3 regions of the Marinoscillum sp. genome follow, and region 2 is predicted to be linked to each of the others. Evidence: riboswitches for the same ligand, from Rfam matches in the RefSeq annotation. Region 2 holds a riboswitch; each other region holds the start of a gene.

Region 1 (7,480 bases), 1.0 Mb from region 2:
AGTTCTCAAACAAGGCGGAGAATATTGGTTCCCAGCTGACGTCCGGTACTGTCTATGTACTGACTTCTGACAGAAGCGCCTCGGCCTCTGAAGTCACGATTAACTCACTGAAACCGTTCATGGATGTCTATGTAGTGGGAGATACGACTGTCGGCAAAGACGTAGGTTCCATTACCATCAATGATGAAGACAATGATGCTAACGACTGGGCCATACAGCCGATCGTGGTGAAACTGGTCAATAACAATGGCGAGGATTATCCAAATGGATTTAACCCAAACCTGGTGATCGAGGATAGATTCCTGGTTTTGAGACCATTGGGTGATATCAATGAGCCACTGCTGTCAGGTGCCCTGGCGGCAATCGGTGTACTGCCGGCGAGGGTTGATATCCCTCGAAGTGACCTAACCACTCCGGTTTATTCATCTCTTGATGAGAAAGAGTATAACGGCAAGTTTTTGTTGGAGAAAAGACTAAAGTAGGTGCCTGAGCACCTACTTTCATACAGGCGGTGCTATTGTATCAAGAGTTGTTTTCAAATCGATGATATTGTCTAATTGCTCTTATCCGGCGTATGATTACCCAAACTACCAGAACCACTCCTAGAAAAAAGCCTCCAGTGGGCACTTCGGATGAAAGTATAGCAGCCAGTACAATCGCCAAAAACAGCCCTACAACTGCCTCTCCATACAATTGACTGCCTCCGATCATATGCGATCGGCCTTCTGACCTAACTCCATAGACGGCTTTCATCCATAAAAATCTGGCAATAAGAAGGTCCATTTCTTTACCCGTGTCCAAGTAGGATTCAATGAAATTACTTGTCCTGACGTTGCGGAGGGTGTGATTCCCAATTTCGATGACTGACCTTGTGGTGGTGGCCGTACCCATTTTGCTATGCCGTACTGTTCCTGCACCTACCACATGTAGTTTACCTGAATAAATTTTCATTTTTTAGCGAAAATTATCTTCTGGATCGCTCGACTAGAAAAAAAATATACGAAGAATGGATAAGGTCTTGTACAACGAAACCTTCCTCTTGTGTAGGATCAATTTACCCCTTTGTCCTTATAATCTCGAACTTACTGAGAATCTCGGCTCTTTGTGGTTTAGAAATGGTGATTGGAAATTCGGTTTCCTTACCCTTCAAATAAAGCATATTTCCATTGATTCGGTCCACTTTGCTCGTATTGATCAAATGTTTCCTGGAGACTCTGTAAAAATTAGGATGGTCAAACTGAGCAATAAAGGTCTTTAAATTAGTGGTCAATTGGTAATTTTTGGTCTCGGTGATCACTTTCACGTAAGCACCATCAGCCTCCACATAGATGATATCTTTCTTATAAACTTTGTGATATAAAAAATTATCAGGCACGAATATCGCATCCGAGGACGGTTCGTAAGGCTGATTTTTCGACTTGAAATTAGCTATTGCCAAATCAATATTGATAGTGAACTCACTGATCTTGAATGGTTTGATTAAAAAAGCAGCTGGGTGAGTTTGCATGGCTTTTTTTACCGTCACAGATTCAGAGTTGGCCGTAAGATAAATGACCGGACACCGATGAAATTGGTAAATTCTGGTGACTGTTTCCACACCATCCAAATCTCCCTCTATGAGTATATCTGCAATGATGATCTCTGGGGTGAAGTCTTTCGTTTTCTTGATCGCTTCCTCGCCAGATCGAGCATTCCCTACCACTACATATCCAAGTTGCTCAAGCTTAAATCGTAGATCCTCTGCTATCAGTAAATCATCCTCGATGGTTAAGATTCTATAAGGCATGGGTGTGGCAGTTTGTATTGTAAACTACGTCACAATCAGTACTTAATCAATCGGTCTTGCAAAAGCTCGATTATTTCTTGTCAATAGTCAGTACCTTCTTGCTAGGCTGGGAGACTCAATCGATAGCGAAAGCCAGCATCACTCTCTATGCTATAAGTACCCCGCAGCTGATTCGATTGAATGCGGACAAGCTGATTTCCAAACGAAGCTGAGCGCTCCCAAACATCAGCACTTACACCTGGTCCGTTATCTCCATACTCCAGAATCAATACGTTTCTCTTCATGCTTAGGCTAAGGTGTACTTCCATTGCCGTGGCATCAGGAATATGCTTGACGCTGTTGGTTAAGAGCTCATTAACTATCAATCCAAGGCTGGTAGCCTTTTCTACTGGCAGATTGACCACATCGTCAATTCTTATCTGGTAAGTAATCTCTCGATTGACCGCATAAGTAATCTCATCGATCAAACTTTGAAGGTATTCCTTTAGATTGACCTTACCAATATTCTCACCCTCATACAGCATCCTGTGAAGTAGGGCTACAGAGTTTACCCGCGATTGACTATCAGAAAGAGCCTCTTTCGCATCAGTAGACAGCAACTTTTGGGATTGTAAACTCAGTAGACTCGAAATCATTTGGAGATTATTCTTTACTCGATGATTTTGTTCCCTTAGAAGAAGTGAATTTCTAATAGACAATCGTTTATTCCTGCGGTAGAGTATCAATAGAATGATCAAAACACCTGTAAAGACAATAAGGATCAATGCTAGCAACAACACTCTGAAGTTTGATTCGTTTAGCAAATCATTGGTCACTTCCAGTTGTTCACTTGTCTTGCTCACTTTGTACTTTTGGTCCATTTCATGAAAAGACTCCTCATGAGCCGCAATAATCCTTGCTTCATAGAAACTCATCCCAAGTTCAGAAAGTGCAATCAGAGTATCCAGACCATGTGATTTGGCAATAAAATGATGAAGATTTTTGTAGTAAGAAAACTCGTTTCTCAACTCTGTCAGTTCAGCATTTTTCGCTATCTCATCGAGCAGTATTCTAGCCTCAGCTAAACGATCAGTATCTAGTAAAAACTTAGTATATAATCCAGAAGCATGGTCAAACAGTTGTGGATCATCAAACTGTTCCAACAAGGACATTATTTGTTGATAATGATTCTCAATTTGATCTTGGAAATCTCCAAGTCCAAACTCCCGTTTTCGTAGATAACCACTTAAAATCCCCCTATGTCCCCAACCTCTTGTTACTGGATTTCCCTCCACAATTGCTCTCCCATGCCAGTACATTGAAGAATCTAGGTTACTTAATGCCAGATCCCAATCACGATCCTTATAATGCTTGGCAAAGGCAAAATAGAGCATGCCATATCTATTGCAAATATCCGGAACAAAATTCCTACCTGAATATGCTTGAGCATAGCGATAAGCCAAATCCACATAAAATTGCGCCTGCTCTCGTGCTTTAGTTCCATGCAAATTTGTGGTAAGCACTGCCGCAAAACGAATGACATTGACGGTATCGCTTTCCCGCTCCGAGACTTGTAGACTATCCATTATCATTTCCAAAAAACCACTTTTGGAATACCCCTTCCTGGAGGGTTCGGATATTTGTCCAGAAGCCGCCAGAGCTGAAATCATCAATGCTATAAATACGGTCTTTTCGAATTTTCCCTTGAAAAATATGATTTTCATGCAGCGGTGAATATTCGTTCAAATTAATCAATTAACAGGTTGATTTTTCCGCTTTTGATAAATTGATTTTGCAAACTAAACTTTCCGTATTACGTTTGCTCCTCAAATCGGCAAATGATCGATTTATAAAGAAGCGCTGAGAGACAGGCTCTGAGAAGCGCTAGCAACCCCCACCCTAAACGGGAAGGTGCTAATCCCTGAACGATAAATTGATAGTTATGAAATTCAACAGCATCTCGTTCGCGAAAGCAAACGCTTCTCTGCAAGGCATTGAAGCTAGTCACACAATTATTTCTGATCATATCAGCAGACGACGTTGCTGTATGTGCTGCATGCACTAATACGCGAGTTTGAAATAAGCATCTTATTCAACTTGCCGGCCTGGTCATTTTGACTGTCTCAGTGTCAGAAAAGCACACATACAATTCTTTCTTATTACACTTAAATAGCAAAAGCAATGTCTGATTATAAATTCGAAACACTACAATTACATGCAGGTCAAGAAGTAGATCCTACTACTGGATCACGCGCAGTACCTATCTATCAAACCACGTCTTACGGCTTCAAAAACTCCGAACATGGAGCCAATCTCTTTGCACTCAAGGAGTTTGGAAACATCTACACAAGGATCATGAATCCAACCACGGATGTTTTTGAAAAGCGCATAGCGGCCTTGGAAGGTGGAGTGGCGGCTGTGGCAACCGGATCAGGACAGGCTGCCCAGTTCCTTGCCCTCAACAACATCCTTCAGGCTGGTGATAACTTCATATCCTCATCCTTTCTCTATGGCGGCACTTACAATCAGTTTAAGGTAGCTTTCAAAAGACTTGGAATAGAAGCACGTTTCACAGAAAGCGATCAGGCTGAAGATTTCGAAAAGCTCATCGATGATAAGACCAAAGCCATTTATTTAGAGACACTTGGGAATCCTGGTTTCAATGTCCCTGATTTTGAGGCGATTGCCGCGGTTGCAGACAAGCATGAAATTCCATTGGTTGTTGACAACACCTTTGGGGCTGGCGGATATTTGTTCCGACCGATCGAACATGGTGCTGCTATAGTGACAGCTTCGGCAACCAAGTGGATTGGCGGTCATGGAACCAGTGTAGGTGGAGTGATCATCGATAGTGGGAAGTTCAATTGGACCAACGGCAAGTTTCCTCAGTTCACTGAACCGTCGGAAGGATACCATGGACTGGTCTTCTGGGATGTGTTTGGTGAAGGAAACCCACTAGGCTTACCAAATATTGCCTTTGCTATCAGAGCTCGTGTAGAAGGCCTTCGTGACTTTGGACCAGCTTTAAGCCCGTTCAATAGTTTCTTACTATTGCAAGGATTAGAAACACTTTCGCTTCGTGTACAGCGCACAGTAGATAATGCACTGGAACTTGCCGAATGGCTGGAAAGCCATCCATTGGTAGAGTCCGTAAATTATCCAGGACTGGAAAGCAGCAGCTATCACGAATTAGCTAAAAAATATCTAAAAAATGGGTTTGGTGGAGTTTTGAGCTTTACCATCAAAGGAGAAAAAGAACAGGCCATCAGCCTGGTAGACAACCTAAAACTTGTCAGTCATCTGGCCAATGTAGGTGATGCCAAAACGCTCATCATCCAGCCGTCGGCTACCACGCATCAGCAGTTGACCAACGAAGAACAGCTAAATGCCGGTGTGTTACCTAACCTACTTCGGGTATCCCTGGGTATTGAGCACATCGATGACATAAAAGCTGATTTTCAACAAGCATTTGAAAAAATATACGCTCAGAGCTTAATAAATGAGTAATACGATAACAGCCATAGCGCCAAAGGAATTAATCCTCAAAGCCAAAGATCCGATCGTTCTGGAGTGTGGTGACACACTCCGGAACGTGACGATCGCCTATTCTACCTGGGGCACACTCAGTGCTGACAAAAGCAATGTGGTGTGGGTATTTCACGCTCTTACTGCTAATGGAAATCCACACGAGTGGTGGCCTGAAATGGTAGGAGCTGGCCAGGTGATTGATCCGCAGAAACATTTTATCATTTGTGCCAACATGCTGGGCTCATGCTATGGGTCTACCGGACCCAAAAACATGAACTTTCCATTGGTGACTATCAACGACATGGTGAAGGCTCACAAAATCCTCAAGGCACATTTAGGATTGGACAAAATCTATCTGGGTATTGGTGGTTCTATGGGCGGTCAGCAACTACTGGAATGGGCTGTACAGGAGCCTGAACTATTTGAAAACATCGTGCCCCTGGCTACCAATGCTTTTCACTCTCCCTGGGGAATAGCTTTTAATGAAGCCCAGCGAATGGCTCTGGAAAACATCGATTCTGCTAAAGGGTTAGAAGCTGCTAGAGCAATAGCGATGCTTTCTTACAGACACTATGATACCTACCAGTCCACTCAAAAGGATGTAGATCATCGGTGGGATGACTTTGCAGCATCTTCTTATCAGCGCTATCAAGGCGAAAAACTAAGAAAACGATTCTCGGTGCAGAGCTACTATTACCTGTCCAAAGCAATGGATAGCCACCATGTAGGGCGACACTTTGGATCGGCAGAAGCTGCATTAAAGCGAATCAAATCAAATACTCTGGTCATCGGTATTGATAGTGACATGCTATTTCCCCCTCACGAGCAGGAGTTCATCGCAAAAAACATCCCCAATTCTCAAGTAATAGTCATCTCTTCCAAATACGGACATGACGGATTTTTAACAGAGGCCAATACCATTACCCAACTACTAAAAACATTTATCAATCATGAGTAAATCTATCGGACTTTTCGGTTTTGGCGAGGTAGCCAGAGGTTTTTACCAGGCGCTGCAATCCAGCCAACTCGATGCGTCTATCAAGAAGATCTGCATCAAAGACGCAGCAAAACCTCGCGACCTGGATCAAAGCTTTTTCACCTCAGACCCCACTGTTTTACTCAACGATCCAGACATTGATATTATCGTAGAGTTAACAGACGATACGGAAATTTCATACGAAGTGGTGAAACAGGCACTTACCAATGGCAAAGCAACCATTTCTGCTAATAAAAAAATGATCGCTGAAAACATCAGTGAAGTGTCGCACTGGCATCAGACCTATAGTGCTCCGTTTATCTATGAGGCGTCAGTGGGTGGATCTATCCCCATACTGCAAAACCTGGAACAATTCTTCAAACAGCAGGAAATCCACGAAATTCGTGCTATTCTGAATGGCTCCACCAACTACATCCTCACCCAAATGCAGAAGAATGGGCTTTCGCTGGATGAGGCGCTAATTTTGGCTCAAGAAAAGGGATTTGCAGAATCAGATCCAGAGCAGGATATTTCGGGTAGAGATGCCCTATACAAAATAATTATTCTCTCCTACCATGCATTTGGTGAAACGATTGGTAACCTGGATCAGCTGAGGGTAGAAAGCATCACCAACATGGAAGATCACTTCTATGATCTGGCAAAAGCTCAGGGATTGAAGATCAAATCCATAGCCACAGCAAAAAGGAAAAATGGTAAACTCTCAGTGAAAGTCCAACCGGAACTCATTTCTCAGGATGACGAACTGTTCGGGATTGAGCATGAAAACAACGCGATTGTAATCGATGGCAATCTGTCTGGCAAACAAGTCTATACTGGCAAAGGAGCAGGAAGTCTTCCCACCGGAGCTGCCGTTTTAAATGACCTCTCACTGGTCCTTTCAGGCTTCAGGTATGGCGCTAGAAAAAGTATCGGTGGATTGAAAAAATCCGCTTAGAGATAGCGGATTAATCTGGTGAAAATCAAACAATCGGTTGGTGCTGTCGTTGATTAATGTATACCGATTATTATTTAGAATCTAAATTATTAACGATATGAGCGCTAGCAAAACACTTTTAACTTTCATCACAGGAGTAGCATCTGGACTGGCAATTGCCTACTATGCAGACCCAAAAGGAAGCAAGCAAAAGCTCAAGAAAATTGAGAAAGACATCAAGAAAACCCGCAAATCACTGGACAAAAAACTAGATGAG
Region 2 (7,480 bases):
GAGTTATCGAAGAACATCTGAGTAACGATGTATTCCGCTCCTCGATCTACTTTCTGCTTCAGATATTTCAGATCTGACTTTAGATTTGGTGCTTCAAAATGTTTTTCTGGATAGCCCGCTACACCAATACAGAAATTAGTAGGGACCGCATTTTGGAGTTCCTCGTCCAGGTAAGTGCCCTCATTCATACCCATCACCTGATCTACCAATTCGATTGCGTAGGCGTTTCCATCAGGTTCAGGTCTGAAAGTTTTTTCCTCTTGCATATTGTCCCCACGGAGCACCAATACATTATCGATACCAAGGAAATTCAAATCAATCAGTGCATTTTCAGTCTCTTCCCTGGTGAATCCACCGCAGATTATATGAGGAACAGGGTCGACATCATACCTGTTTTTAATAGCCGCACATATACCAACCGTTCCTGGTCGTTTTCTTATGGTCTTTTTCTCCAATAATCCATTTCCACGATTCTTGTATACGTACTCTTCACGATGATAGGTCACATCAATAAAAGGTGGCTTAAACTCCATCAAAGGGTCAATATGCCCAAATAATGAATCGATACTATCCCCTTTTTTGGGAGGAATGATTTCCAGCGAAAAGAGGGTCTTACCACCCGATGTTGCTATATGCTCTGTTACTTTCATTTCAATTTATTTGATATACGTAGGATGGGTTCGTTGTTTCGTGTCAATCAATAGCCCAAATTAGGCGCTAACCATTTTTCAATTTCAGCCACTTCCATTTGCTTTCTGGCGGCATAGTCAGCTATCTGATCTTTATAGACTTTACCCAGTCCAAAATACTTCGACTCTGGATGAGAGAAATAAAACCCACTTACAGAGGCCGCGGGGTACATAGCCATACTTTCCGTGAGTTTAATACCAATATTATTTTCCGCATCAAGCAATTGGAACAAAATAGGCTTCTCCGTATGATCTGGACAAGCCGGATAGCCTGGCGCAGGTCGTATTCCTTGATATTTTTCCTTAATCAGGGACTCATTATCCATCGATTCATCACGAGCATAACCCCAGACTTCCTTACGAACTTTCATGTGCATCATTTCGGCAAGAGCTTCGGCAAACCGATCGGCAATTGCTTTGATCAGAATAGCGTTGTAGTCATCATGTTGGTCCTCATAGGATTTGGCCAACTCCTGAGCTCCAAATATGGTGACAGCAAACCCTCCAAGATAGTCTTCTTTACCAGAATCTGATGGTGCAATAAAATCCGATAAACTAATATTTGGGAGATTACTACCCTTTTTGCCCTGCTGCCTCAGAAAACAGAATTTTGTACCATTGGCAAGTTGGACATCCTCACCAACACTATTTGCGGGCCAGACTCCTATCACTGCTTTAGCCTGTAACTTGTTCCCAGCTATCAGCGCATCGATCATAGCGTTGGCTTCATCGTAAAGTTTTTTAGCTTCCGCACCGACCGTTGGGTTTTCGAGGATTTGTGGAAATTTTCCCTTGAGCATCCAGGTAGAAAAGAAAGGGGTCCAATCAATGAATGAGCGAAGCTCATCCAAAGAAATATCATCAAATACCTGAGTGCCTGTTTTCACCGGTTTCGGAGGAGTATAGCTCGCCCAATCTATACTTGTTTTATTGGCCTTGGCTGCTTCAAAACTCACATGCGCCTTTTCTGATTGTCGGCTTTCGTGACCAATGCGAAGTTCCTGATACTCATCCTGTGTACGGCTGATTAGTGCCTCTTTCTTAGATCCGAGTAAGTCCGAAGAGACCCCTACACTTTTGGAAGCGTCCAATACATGGATGACGGGACCCGAATATTTTGGTGCGATTTTCACCGCTGTGTGAACTCTACTAGTAGTCGCTCCACCTATCAGCAGTGGAAGCTTCAGCTTTCTGCGCTCCATTTCCTCTGCCACATGTACCATCTCGTCCAGTGAAGGCGTGATCAACCCACTCAAACCAATAATGTCTGCGCCGACTTTAGCAGCCTCATCCAATATCTTATCGGCTGGCACCATCACTCCCAGATCAACAATGTCGTAATTATTGCACGCGAGCACTACTCCCACTATGTTTTTACCAATATCATGAACATCACCCTTCACCGTGGCCAGTAGTATCTTTCCTTTGCTACTCTTCTCCTCCCCAGAAAGTCTCTTTTCTTCTTCCAAAAATGGAATGAGGTAAGCCACTGATTTTTTCATCACCCGGGCACTTTTCACAACTTGTGGCAGGAACATCTTACCAGACCCGAACAGGTCACCTACCACGTTCATTCCATCCATTAATGGCCCTTCTATGACATGAAGAGGTCGGTCATATTGCTGACGAGCTTCTTCAGTATCTTCTTCGATGTGATCCACAATTCCTTTGACCAGGGCATGCTTCAATCGCTCTTCGACCGTTCCCTTTCGCCACTCATTATCTTCCTGCTTTACTTTCCCGGTGCCTTTTACTTTTTCAGCGAAAGCGAGTAATCTTTCGGTCGCATCTGATCTACGGTTAAGCAGCACGTCTTCTACATGCTCCAGTAAGTCTTTTGGAATCTCATCATACACCTCTATCATCCCGGCATTGACTATGCCCATGTCCATTCCAGCCTGGATGCCATGATATAGAAACGCTGAGTGCATGGCCTCCCTTACTGCATTATTTCCTCTGAAGGAAAAAGACACATTACTAACTCCTCCACTCACCTTCGCTCCAGGCAAGTTCTCCTTAATCCATTTGGTCGCCTTGAAAAAATCTACTGCATAGTTGTTATGATCATCAATTCCCGTCGCAACTGGAAAAATATTTGGGTCGAAGATGATATCTGCCGGGTTAAATCCGACCTTATCAACCAATAAATCATAAGACCTTTTGCAGATGCTAATTCTCCGTTCATAGGTATCCGCCTGACCGTCTTCATCAAAGGCCATCACCACCACTGCTGCACCGTACTGTCGAATCTTATTGGCTTGATAGAGAAAAGGCTCTTCTCCTTCTTTGAGGGAGATCGAATTCACGACACCTTTTCCCTGGATGCATTGCAGACCCGCCTCTATGATTTCCCATTTGGAGGAATCAATCATGATCGGAATCCTGGCAATCTCTGGCTCTGACGCAATCAAATTCAGAAACTTGACCATCGCAGCCTTACCGTCCAGCATACCTTCGTCCATGTTAACATCCAGGATCTGTGCACCACTACGCACCTGATCCAATGCCACTTCCAACGCCGTGTCGTATTGATCTTCGAGGATTAATCGTTTGAACCTGGCGGAACCGGTCACGTTGGTTCGCTCACCTACATTCACGAAGTTCGTTTCAGCGGTAACGACAAGCGGCTCCAGACCCGAGAGTTTCAGGGTGTAGTCAGTATTCTGTTTCCTGTATTCAGTCATCAGATTGTTGTTAACGTTTTACGAAATGACTGTATCATTTTGGTGATAATCAAAGACTCATCATAATGTACTTTAAACTGCTCATCATTTATTAACTGCCTACTTTTGGCCAAATACAAGCAACTCACTACTTCAATTACTGACCTCAATGAAATTCCTAAAAATCGATTAAATTCTTTCTTCGATTGTCCTGTAGAACCTTCAGCTATATTTAAAACCACTGAATCAGCAGCTCTTTTCATTTGACTACTTAATACATATAGTTCTTCCTTAGGAAATGACTTAACCAGCTCACTGACTTTAATTGATAAGTCCAGAGACTTTTGCCATATTGTTAAATTCTCAAATTGAAATGACATTCTTCTTAGTTGATTTCTGATAACTGTTCACTGATCACCGAAAGCTGCCGAGGCGAATACCGCCGAGCACGCTCCGCTATTACTTTTATATGCTCAGGGGTAGTTCCACAGCATCCACCAAGTATGTTTATATAGTTCTCTTTCAGATACTCCTCTACCTGGTCTCCCATTTCTTCTGGAGTCTGGTCATATTCTCCAAACTCATTCGGTAAACCTGCATTAGGGTGTGCGCTTACCAGGAAGTTTGCTTTTTCAGATAGGGTCTGCAAATACGGTCTCAACTGACTGGCACCTAGCGCGCAGTTGAGACCCACACTTAATAGCGGCATGTGAGAAATGGAGATTAGGAAAGCCTCTGTTGTTTGGCCAGAAAGTGTTCGGCCTGATGCGTCGGTGATTGTACCGGAAACCATCACTGGTACTTGCACCCCCAACTCCGCACAAACCTCATCTATAGCCATCAGCGCAGCTTTTGCGTTGAGCGTATCAAATACAGTCTCTACCAAAAGTATGTCCGACCCACCTTCTATCAACGCTCTGACTTGTGTGCTATAGGCTTGTTTTAATCCGTCAAATGTCACCGCTCTGTAACCAGGGTCATTCACATCTGGAGACAGAGATGCAGTCCGATTGGTTGGTCCAATGGAGCCAGCCACAAATCTTGGTTTATGGGGTTCTTTAGCTGTAAATTCCACAGCAACTTCCTTAGCTATCTTCGCTGCCTCAAAGTTGATTTTATGCACCCAATAGTCGGTATTTAGTCCATAGTCTGCCTGGGCTATGGTGGTACCACTGAAGGTGTTAGTCTCTACTATATCAGCACCAGCAGCAAAATACTGCGCGTGTATTTCTTTGATAATTTTGGGACGGGTAAATGAAAGCAAATCATTATTCCCCTTTAGCGGAGATGGATGATCCTTGAGTTCATCATCACGAAAATCGTCTTCTTCCAGTTTGTGGCGCTGAATCATGGTACCCATGGCACCATCCAGTATCAACACTCTTTCCCTGGCTATGTCTAATAGCTTGCTCATTCGTTTGTCGTTTAAGCACATTTAAGGGAGAAAGGTATCAGTAGTGTGGATCACTTATCTCTGTAAGACTCTAGGTCTCACTGGGAAGTGGCACCGAAATCCTGACATGGTCAGAAAAGGTTGCCAAGGCTTCAAAGGGCCCAATCCCTCAGCCTTTCTCGATAAATGTGGATGCAAATATACACGCCAAATAATAGAATAAAAATCCTCTTTTGTCAGTTCCCCTGTCTGTAAAAAATTAATTTTACCTGAAATGAGACTCGCTGCTATCGACATTGGTTCCAACGCCATCCGCCTTCAGATCACCAAAGTGATCGAATACGAAAAGCTCATCACTTTTAAGAAGCTTCAATATGTTCGTTTTCCTTTGAGACTGGGACAGGATGTGTTTGCCAACAAACAAATCAGCACCTACAATCAGGAGCGTTTCCTTAAGCTGATGAGTGCCTACAAAACGCTATTGGAGCTCTACCAGGTAGATCACTACTATGGCTGTGCCACCTCTGCGATGCGAGAATCCAAAAATGGAAAAGAACTCGCCCAGCGCGCACAAGATGAGCTAGGACTAAAAATCAATATTATCTCAGGAATGAAAGAAGCCGAGATGATCAACTCGGTGATCAGCCTGGATCTGGATGACAAAATCTACCTGCATGTTGACGTGGGTGGTGGTAGCACTGAGCTGAATTTTTACTACAAGCAAAAAAAGGTAGCTTCCAAGTCCTTCAAGATCGGATCTGTGCGCCGAATGGAACATTATGATTCACCCAAGGTCTGGAATGAAATAGAAAAATGGGTAAAAGATGAACTGAAAGGACATAAAGAGAAGGTAACTGCCATAGGTACGGGAGGAAATATCAATAAAATCTATGAACTCTCTCCCCGAGCTTCCAAACGAAAGATCAGTCTGGAAAACATCATGCGTGTGCAAGACTACTTGCGCAACCTGACCATGGATGAGCTCCTCAACAGACTGCAACTGAACCCTGACCGGGCGGATGTGATCGTGCCAGCTTCGGAGATTTACGTGCATGCGATGATGGCTGCCGGTGCCAAAAACATGATGGTGCCAGATGTAGGTCTGAAAGATGGTATCAACTATTACCTGTTTGAAAAGTACTACCCAAGCAGAGGTAAGATTTTTGTGAAGAACAGTTAATGTACCTAATGGTACTCATAATCATTTAACTTCTCACCCCTCCAGTTGATAAATTCGCCTGATTGCAGACTTTATATGTCAAAACCAATTTTTTCAATATGAACTCAATAGAAATCATCGGCTGGTGTGGAGCAGCTTTACTCCTCTTGGGCTTTTCGCTCAACGTCTTTCATGTCATTACTGCGAAATCCAGAATCTATCTGCTATTGAATCTGGTCTCCTCCGCCATGCTCCTTTACAATGCTTACATGAATGGGATTTTTCCCTTCGTGGTGGTGAATTCTGTGTGGGTGCTATTTAGTGGGTATCAGTTGATGAAGGGGGCAGTGGTTTCACATTCTTAATGAGGTGATCTACAAATGTGGACCGGCATGTTTCTTTTATTCCTTATTGGTGAAATTTATCCGATTTCCAATTCGAGGGGTTTTGTATGATGTAATTGGAAATGCGCTGGCAGGACGCTTCATCCCGGATGATATGGTCATGAAACCGTGATTGCCAGGCAAAATCAGATGTTGAACGATCATCCATTTTTCGCACCTGTGTGGTTACGGCGGATTTGACACCTCGGATAATGGACGCCAGATTGTTGGATTGCGGACCGAATTGGTTGGGCCAACGTTTGGATGACGATGGAAATTGTGGGATAGGGACGCAATGCGTTGTGTCCCTATCCCCGACGTTATCATTATCATTGGCCCCACCAATAATTAAAATGCCATGAAAATGATTGGGCATCACCTGAAACGCACCCAATTCTAAATTCATACCTGGACGCATGTCGGGTGTTTTCATCCATTCGGTTTGGACCAATACGCCGATCGGTGACAAATGCATTTCCCCATCGATCACGTCTCCAAACCAACAAATTCTATTCTTGGTGCAGACCGTCACAAAATAGGCAGCCTGGGACGAATAATCCCACGTAGGATGACGTGCAGAATCGCTGCGGTATTTGTTTTGGTAGAGGCCGGGCATTTAGAATATTGCTTCACAAGATCTATGTTTTCCGGTTCAGAAGAAATACCGCAATTCTGGTATTTCGGCACCTTTTTCAGGTGTGCTCCTCCAGTCATTTCCCAGTCATCCTCCAGTCGGCTCCAGTCGCTCTCCAGTCACGTCCAGTCGGCTCCAGTCAATCTTCGTACTTCTCCCATTGAGATAGTTTTTTCTGACACTGTATTTGTTCATCTTCCTCCAAACAAGGTTTGCAATTAGACGTTTGTAGGTCATGGTGAAGATATCTCCACTATGCAAGGTTAATATCAGTAACCAGAAAGTCTTTATCAACTCACCGAAGACGGCAAGAAACCCTACCTTTAACCCCATGGACAAAGACCTGAATCTGGCCGTACTCATAGACGGTGACAACATCCCTTCTGCCTATGTGAAAGAAATGATGGAGGAAATCGCCAAATATGGCAACCCATCTATCCGCAGGATCTATGGTGACTGGACCAAGCCCAACCTCTCCAAATGGAAAAACATGCTGCTGGAAAATGCCATCACTCCCGTGCAGCAATACGCTTATACCTCCGGTAAAAATGCCACAGAC
Region 3 (7,480 bases), 3.1 Mb from region 2:
AACTTATTCATGGGTAAAGCCTTGTGCTCCACATGCCATTTCATGCCGTTGACCAATGGTACAGTACCTCCTTTATTTCATGAAACAGAAAAAGAAATTCTGGGAGTCCCTGAAACAGCTGAAAACGAGCAGTTAGATGATGACTTAGGCTTTTACTGGGTGTTCGAACAGGAGATACACAAATCCATGTTCAAAACCCCTACCATCAGAAACATTGCACTCACAGCACCTTACATGCATAATGGAGTATATGATTCGCTAGAGCAAGTGATGGACTTTTACAATCAGGGAGGTGGAGCTGGTCTTGGGTTTGATGTGCCACACCAAACCCTTCCATTTGATTCCCTCAGCTTATCCAATAATGAAATCAATGCCATTATCGCTTTCATGCATACCCTAACTGATGAAGGCGAATATTAAAAGAAAGGGCTGTCTCAAAAGCGGTGCTCTAGTCATCCTGAACTGGTTCCGCATGGAATGTCAGGATCTAAAATGCATTGATATTCAACTACATAGATTCTGAAATAAACCTGTCTGCCGACAGGCAGGTTCAGAATACACCAATTTCAGGCTTTTGAGACAGCCCTTTCTTATTCTAGACATGCAAACCGCACTCACTCTTTTCCTGACCTTGCCAGCGTCCCTCTCTTCCTTTTCCCTTTTTGGTGCAATGCACACATCCTATGGACCCATAGCCTTCGTACTGAAGTGGATGAGTTGGCAACTCATAAATGGTGCGGTACAAGTTGAGATCTTCGGGTCCCATGTCGATGATTGGATGAAATTTCAATAGCTCATTTGATCGCTCAAAAAGCTTCTTGTCGGCTCTATTGGCATTCTGAAATCGGAGTAAGCCCGAGATCCAAATATCCTTTCCTTTCTTCAGCTCATTCATCGGCTCCACCTTGTTGATAAAGCAGCAGAAATCTGAATGACCTTCCCAAACTCGATACTTATTGGTAAACTCATGTGAGCTTCTTCTAGGCTTCACATCCACAATGTTTAGGTCGAATTGGCTAATGAGTTGTTCTTTGTAGCGATGCGTTTCTTTGAACAAATACCCAGTGTCTATCAAATGGATAGGGTGTCTGGGTGCTACCTTGTTGATCAGGTGCAACAGTACGACCGAGCTGCCACCAAAAGATGTGGTGACGAGAATCTTCTCCGGATCAAACTCTTCGAAAAGTGCTTTGAGACGGTCCAGATAAGTGAGGTTTTCGTACTTATCGTTTAGTTCACTTAACTGTGGTTTCATTATCCTCATTCTTTTCTACAAGTACGGAAGTGATTTCATTGAGCTTTTGCACCTTGGATTCAAAGTCTCCTTTCAAGCGATCTCTGATGGATTTGAGCTGATCCAGGAGCTCCTGGGTATTCTCAGGCAATACTTCTTCGAGTATTTGTCGGAACCGCTTGGCAAAAGTGGGCGACTTACCATTGGTGCTAATACCAATTTTTAAATCACCTTTTTTGACGGTAGATCCTAAATAAAAATCGCAAAGATCCGGAGTATCCGCCACGTTGGTGAGCAGCCTTAGTTTTTCTGCCTTCTTTTTCAAGCGAACATGCAAAGCATAATTATCAGTAGCCAGTATCAAGATATCAGCTGTTCTAAGGTCTCTACCCCGCACCTTGCGATTAATCAATTGAATATTTTCAGCCTGATTGGATAAATCCACCAATTCGGACTTGATCTCTGGAGCAATCACAGTAATCCTGGCATTGGGATCATTTTTCAGCAATGCTTCCACTTTTTCCAAGCCCACGTTACCTCCTCCCACCACCAGCGTTTGTACCTGGTGTAGTTTGATGAAAACAGGGAAAAGTACATTACCGTCTGATTGTATCATATTCAAGCAACTTCTGTTTTGGCAGCTTCCCACCACTGGTTGAGCTGCTGTTCGTTGGTGGCTAATGCTGCACCTTCACCAAATACCAAGAGCGCTGGAGCAGCAGGTTTCTTTTCTTTAGCTATTGCCACTATGTCTGAGACTTTTCCTTTGATCACATCACCGTCAGCATGAGAGCCCTTACTAATGATAGCTACAGGTAAGTCACCGCGTCCATTGGCTGTATAAGCATCTGCAATAAGTTCAAGCTTACCCAAACCCATGAAATAAAGCGTAGTAGGTGACCAGGCAGCGGCATTCAAGACCTCTTCACTCAAGCTACCTTCTTTGGTAGTAGCTGTCACCACGCTAAAACTCTGATTGATCCCCCGACACGTCAATGGAACTCCAAAATAGCCCGGCAGCATGATACTGCTGATCCCCAGTACCACATCTACCTGTAGTCCGTGCTTCTCCGCATAGGTCTTCTCTTCAAAACCCCGACCAAATACAAAAGAATCTCCACCTTTCAACCGAACCACGTGTCCCATTTCCTTAGCATACTGCACGATCAAGTGATTGATAGTGTCTTGCGATACGGATGACTTGCCGGCACGCTTGCCTACCGGGATGTGCAGCGCTTCTGGAGCATATTTCAACAACTCTGGATCCACCAGTGCATCGTAGAGCACCACATCTGCACTTTCAAGTGCCTTTACTCCCTTGAGCGTGATTAGCTCTGGATCCCCAGGGCCTGCACCAACTAATGTAACTTTTGAAAAACCAGACATCCTTAAGCTTTGTAAAATTCGTTGATCACTAATTTATCTGCCTCACCATTTCGTAGGGAGTTGATAGCCGCAAAGAAGGCCTCTGCCTGACCCAAGTAGGACTTGGCAAAATCTTCTGTCGGTTCATATTTGTTAATCTGAAGGACTAGTTCGGCAAAATCACCAATCGCTGACAATTCTCCTTTGTTGATCACTTCATTTTGAAAATCCTCGATAATACCTGCATGGGTATTGCACTGAATGTCTTTGTGTAGCAAGATCGCCTTGGCACCAATCACTAACGTATTGTAGGCATAGTAGATGGCATTGGCCCATTTTTGCTCTTCCAGAGCTTTTTGTCCACTGGTCAGTCGATCATTAGCATCGTTGATGATGGTCCCTACCAGATCCAGCATCACTCCTGCACACTCACCAACGCCGATTTCCGGCACAAAATCATCTACCTTTCCCCAATCCTGATAGTCTTTATCTGCGAGGGTTTTCACATCTCCAAGATGCTTGAGCACATCATAGAAGTATCGCTTGCCCTGACGTCTGAAGTAGGCATTGAAGTACTCCCCATCAAAGCTGTTTTCTTCATAGTTATTCAGGATCTCTCGCACCGTTTCTGGAATCCGTTTGGTCGGGATTTTGATCACCTTCTCTGCAATATTGCCTTGCCCGTCCGGGTCTACACCACCGCCAAGCACCACTTGCATAGCCGGAGCTACTTTGTCTCCATTTTTGATACTGGAACCATGAAAACCGATATTGGCCACCATATGCTGCCCACAGGAGTTCATGCAACCACTGATTTTGATCTTAATCAATTCCTCATCAATCAAATGCGGAAACTCATCACGAACCAGGTTTTCCAACTCCAATGCAAGAGCCGTACTATTCGTCACACCCAAATTACAGGTATCAGTACCTGGGCAAGCAGTTACATCAGCCAGCGTATCAAATCCAGCTGCAGCAAAGCCTAATTCCTTCAATCCTGCGTAAATCGCCGGGATATTTTCCAGACGCACATACTTCAGCAACAGCCCCTGATTCAAAGTAAACCGGATGTCATCAGCTGCATACGAGCGGACAAGGTCTGCCAGTTTTCTAGCCTCTGGTGACTTGATGTCTCCAAGAGGAATGCGCACCTTCACAGCAAAAAACCCTTCTTGTTTTTGTTCAAATACGTTGGTTTTAAACCAGGTATCATAGTTCTCATCAGTAGCTATGTCTTCTACCGTAAGAATAGAATTGTCCTCCGGCACCCGGGTGATTACTTTCTTCGTGTTGATTTTATAGGTATGATATGGCAGGGACTTGCGCTCCTCTTCGATCAGCTTCATGAACCCATCCAAACCAATACCTTTTTTGGGATCAATCAAGAACTTTAGTCGAGCTTTGTGTCTGCGCTCTCTTTCACCATAGCGATCAAACACCCGGAGACCAGCTTCAATGAACGGAATCAACTCATCCTGTGGCAGGAATTCATAGGCTAATTGACCCATGAAAGCTTGAGCACCCAAGCCTCCTCCAACGATAACTTCAAACCCAAATGCTCCATCCTTGATCTTAGGAATAAACCCAAAATCATGAATGTAAGTAAATGCCGAATCACTTGGAGATGATGAGAATGCAATTTTGATCTTGCGACCCATCTCCTGGCAAACCGGATTTCTTAAAAAGTATTCAAATACACCCTGAGCATAAGGCGAAACATCAAAAGGCTCCTCAGGATCTATTCCTGCAAATGGCGAGGCAGTTACGTTTCTCACGGTATTGCCACAAGCCTCCTTAGAGGTGACCCCTACCGTCTCTAACGCCTCCCATATGGCCGGTGAGTCATCTAGTTTCACATAGTGTAGCTGTATGTTTTGCCTGGTGGTGAGGTGCAGGTTACCATTGGTGTACTGCTCCGAGAGGTTGGCCACTGTTTCCAGTTGGTCTGCAGTAATCTTTCCAAATGGCAGTTTCAAGCGAAACATTTGTACACCCTGCTGACGCTGACCGTAAACTCCTCTAGCCAATCGAAAGGCTTTGAAGCGCTCTTCAGGAATTTGTCCCAGCTTAAAACTTTGGATCTTATCCTTCAGCTCCTCAATGTCTGATTTGGCTTCTTTAGAAATGGTTTTAGTGCTCATTATTGTTGTTGGTTTGGCATAAAAAAACCCCAGAAATAATCTCCCGGGGTTTGTTATAGTTCTTTGATATTTTATTACTTATAACTGTATCCGGGATTGAATGGTACAAATACAACATGCACAGCACATACAGCATGCGCAGCAGATGGTTGTAATAAGAATTTGGAAATTTGGTCTAGTAGACATTGAGTAATTGTTTATTGCTTAAAAATGAAATAGATAAAGTGTCAGACTTATCTACAACAGCAACAACAACATACTGCACCTATCAGGTGGTGTTTGTCTTCTAGCTTTAAAATGTTTTGTTTTTTCATCTTTATTAATTCATATTCTCCAGGCAATATCACCCGAATCAGGACTTAGCACCTTGAATGTTGCTTTTAGGTTGCTAGCGCTTCTCAGAGCCTGTCTCTCCACGCTTCTTTATAAATCAATTACTCTGAATTGATGAGACAAAGGTGTGATGGATTTTTGAACTTTCAAAACCCATCACCCATGTTTAACTAAAATAATTCTGAAAATTATGATTTAACCAAATTAAAGGCAGTAAAATCAAATATTACCAAAATAATAAGAGGCAAATCGCTTATCCTTAAAGCGAGGCTAAAAATTCAGTGAGTGCCCCGGACTGTACGTGAATTGCCACCGATCGATTCTTCCTTCTGTTTTGCTCGGAGGTATTAGGAACGAGCGGCTGCTCCTCTCCAAGACTCTCTACTTCCAGATAATCAATATTCAAACCCTTATTCATCATCATTTCCATAACCTCGTAGGCACGCTGAGTCGCGAGCTGGTGATTGTAAGCTTTGGGTCCAAGGTCACATGTACGCCCGACTATTTTAATATTCAGTGGCTGATCGGCGAACTGTACCTTTAGTTCATCAATAAACTCCTTTACCTGTGTAGGTGCATCGGGAGCTTTTGCGTCCACCTCGAATTGAATGATTCGGGTGCTGATGTTATTGGTTTTTGGTGTGACTTTAGCTGGGTCTGTCCCTCCGTGTGAATACGCTGGAAACAGACTAACACAGCAAAGGATGAAAAAGCTAAATAATAGCTGTTTCATCGAGTGATTTGAGTAGTTCATAGTAGTTGTGGTGTGTTTCGTCTAATATAAAGATAACATCAATTTCTTTATATTGTTATATATTAATCTTCTAATATTACCATTTAACAAACAGGTAATATTGCAATCCAGTCACACCGTACTGATTGTCATGCACTTAGCAAAAACGACTTAAAGTACCGGTAAAATCAATTTAATTGGTGAGTAATTTGCGAAGTGGAGTCACTAAAACGTAGATAAGCAAAATACCTGCAACAATAAAGGCGGTAAGAGAAACCCCTTGTGCCTCACCCAGTTGCTTTACTCCAATAGCTGATATTCCCCAGACGCCCACCAATGTAGAGACCACTTGATTGAGTTGGTTGGTTTGGAACACGTACACAGCCATAGCAATGACCAAAACCAAAATAGCCCATAGCTCTGGAGTGAGCAGAAAATTAAAGCCGGTGCTTTTAAAAAAAGCGGAGAAGTTGGCCACCAGCGCTACAATAATCCAGCCCTGATAAAGTGATATTGGAAAGTGCACTAAAAATAAGTCGGATTTGACTTGTGTATCCCAATGGGCTAGTCGAGTATTTAATCGTGTGAGGGTCACTAACAGCCCTATCATCACCAGCACGCTGACTGCCAGGTAATCATAAAGCCAAACAACTACCCATATGCTATTTAAGAAGTTAGCGATTATGAGTAAAGCCCCTACTTTCTGCACGGGCACTGGACGTTTACGAGCCACTATCCACTGATAGATAACAAGAGCAATGAGTGAGAGGTAGATAATACCCCAGATGGAAAAAGCATATCCAGCGGGAGTAAGCAAATTATTGTACTTGCTACTCACATCGGCAATCGTCCGGTCATTAAAGAAGCCGGTATTGGACCAGTAGTTAACCACCAGCGTAATCGCTAAAACAACCGAATTGAATATCGGGTATTGATATTGTCTCATACCCCCTTCAACCAGTTAATTATGAGAATGTTGGGCTAGTATGCTCTGACAGTGACTCCTTTCATGAAGTTCACAAACGCCTTGTTGACCACACGATTTCCTCCAGGAGTAGGATAATCACCTGTAAAGTACCAGTCACCCAGGTGATTAGGACAAGCTTTGTGCAAATTCTCTACAGTCTGATAAACTACTTCCAGCTCAGCCTTCATGTTTTTAGGCCGTACGATCTCCGTGATCTTTTGTGACACCTGTTCATACGTGAAAGGCTCATAAAGCTCTTTCACATAGTTGGGCTGGTTCTTATCGCCGCTAGCAGCCAGACACTTTTCAAATACTTCATCCAGCAGATATTCCTTATTGTGGTCCTTGAGCAAAGCAAGTACAGCCCTGAAGGCTACAAACTCCTTCATTTTGCTCATGTCTATTCCATAACAATCCGGGAATCTAATCTGTGGTGCAGAAGAAACGATGACTATTTTCTTAGGCTCCAATCGATCCAGAAGTGTAAGAATACTCTTCTCCAGGGTAGTTCCACGCACGATCGAATCATCAATGATTACCAGAGTATCAGTTTTCTTTTTGATCACTTCAAACGTGGTGTCATAAACGTGAGCCACCAGATCATCGCGATGCTGATCGTCAGTAATGAAGGTGCGGAGTTTAGCGTCTTTGAGCACTAGCTTCTCCACTCTAGGCCTAAAAGATAGGAGCTCCTCCATGGACTCTAC

Evidence for each region. A riboswitch is a leader RNA that binds a small molecule or an ion and turns the genes downstream of it on or off. The one in region 2 is predicted to bind S-adenosylmethionine.
Region 1: it holds a riboswitch for S-adenosylmethionine, as region 2 does, so the genes downstream of both, ACO067_RS15100 (O-acetylhomoserine aminocarboxypropyltransferase/cysteine synthase family protein) here and ACO067_RS19500 (homocysteine S-methyltransferase family protein) in region 2, are expected to answer to the same signal.
Region 3: it holds a riboswitch for S-adenosylmethionine, as region 2 does, so the genes downstream of both, ACO067_RS06495 (nitrite reductase) here and ACO067_RS19500 (homocysteine S-methyltransferase family protein) in region 2, are expected to answer to the same signal.

What each region holds. Positions count from the first base shown of each region.
Region 1 covers NZ_CBDDJZ010000001.1:3,535,049-3,542,528, reverse strand. The annotation lists gene ACO067_RS15120 (S41 family peptidase) at 1-482, shown strand, start outside; gene ACO067_RS15115 (hypothetical protein) at 523-951, opposite strand; gene ACO067_RS15110 (response regulator) at 1,055-1,786, opposite strand; gene ACO067_RS15105 (sensor histidine kinase) at 1,888-3,489, opposite strand; SAM riboswitch class I at 3,610-3,714, shown strand; gene ACO067_RS15100 (O-acetylhomoserine aminocarboxypropyltransferase/cysteine synthase family protein) at 3,947-5,272, shown strand; gene ACO067_RS15095 (homoserine O-acetyltransferase family protein) at 5,265-6,251, shown strand; gene ACO067_RS15090 (homoserine dehydrogenase) at 6,244-7,224, shown strand; gene ACO067_RS15085 (hypothetical protein) at 7,322-7,480, shown strand, end outside.
Region 2 covers NZ_CBDDJZ010000001.1:4,566,358-4,573,837, reverse strand. The annotation lists gene metF (methylenetetrahydrofolate reductase [NAD(P)H]) at 1-650, opposite strand, end outside; gene metH (methionine synthase) at 698-3,373, opposite strand; gene ACO067_RS19505 (four helix bundle protein) at 3,373-3,732, opposite strand; gene ACO067_RS19500 (homocysteine S-methyltransferase family protein) at 3,738-4,766, opposite strand; SAM riboswitch class I at 4,818-4,934, opposite strand; gene ACO067_RS19495 (Ppx/GppA phosphatase family protein) at 5,020-5,925, shown strand; gene ACO067_RS19490 (CBU_0592 family membrane protein) at 6,024-6,269, shown strand; gene ACO067_RS19485 (transposase) at 6,313-6,903, opposite strand; gene ACO067_RS19480 (hypothetical protein) at 7,009-7,254, opposite strand; gene ACO067_RS19475 (NYN domain-containing protein) at 7,253-7,480, shown strand, end outside.
Region 3 covers NZ_CBDDJZ010000001.1:1,498,097-1,505,576, forward strand. The annotation lists gene ACO067_RS06475 (cytochrome-c peroxidase) at 1-420, shown strand, start outside; gene ACO067_RS06480 (phosphoadenylyl-sulfate reductase) at 596-1,255, opposite strand; gene ACO067_RS06485 (precorrin-2 dehydrogenase/sirohydrochlorin ferrochelatase family protein) at 1,236-1,850, opposite strand; gene cobA (uroporphyrinogen-III C-methyltransferase) at 1,853-2,620, opposite strand; gene ACO067_RS06495 (nitrite reductase) at 2,623-4,740, opposite strand; SAM riboswitch class I at 5,062-5,172, opposite strand; gene ACO067_RS06500 (OmpA family protein) at 5,333-5,806, opposite strand; gene ACO067_RS06505 (tryptophan-rich sensory protein) at 6,000-6,752, opposite strand; gene ACO067_RS06510 (amidophosphoribosyltransferase) at 6,788-7,480, opposite strand, start outside.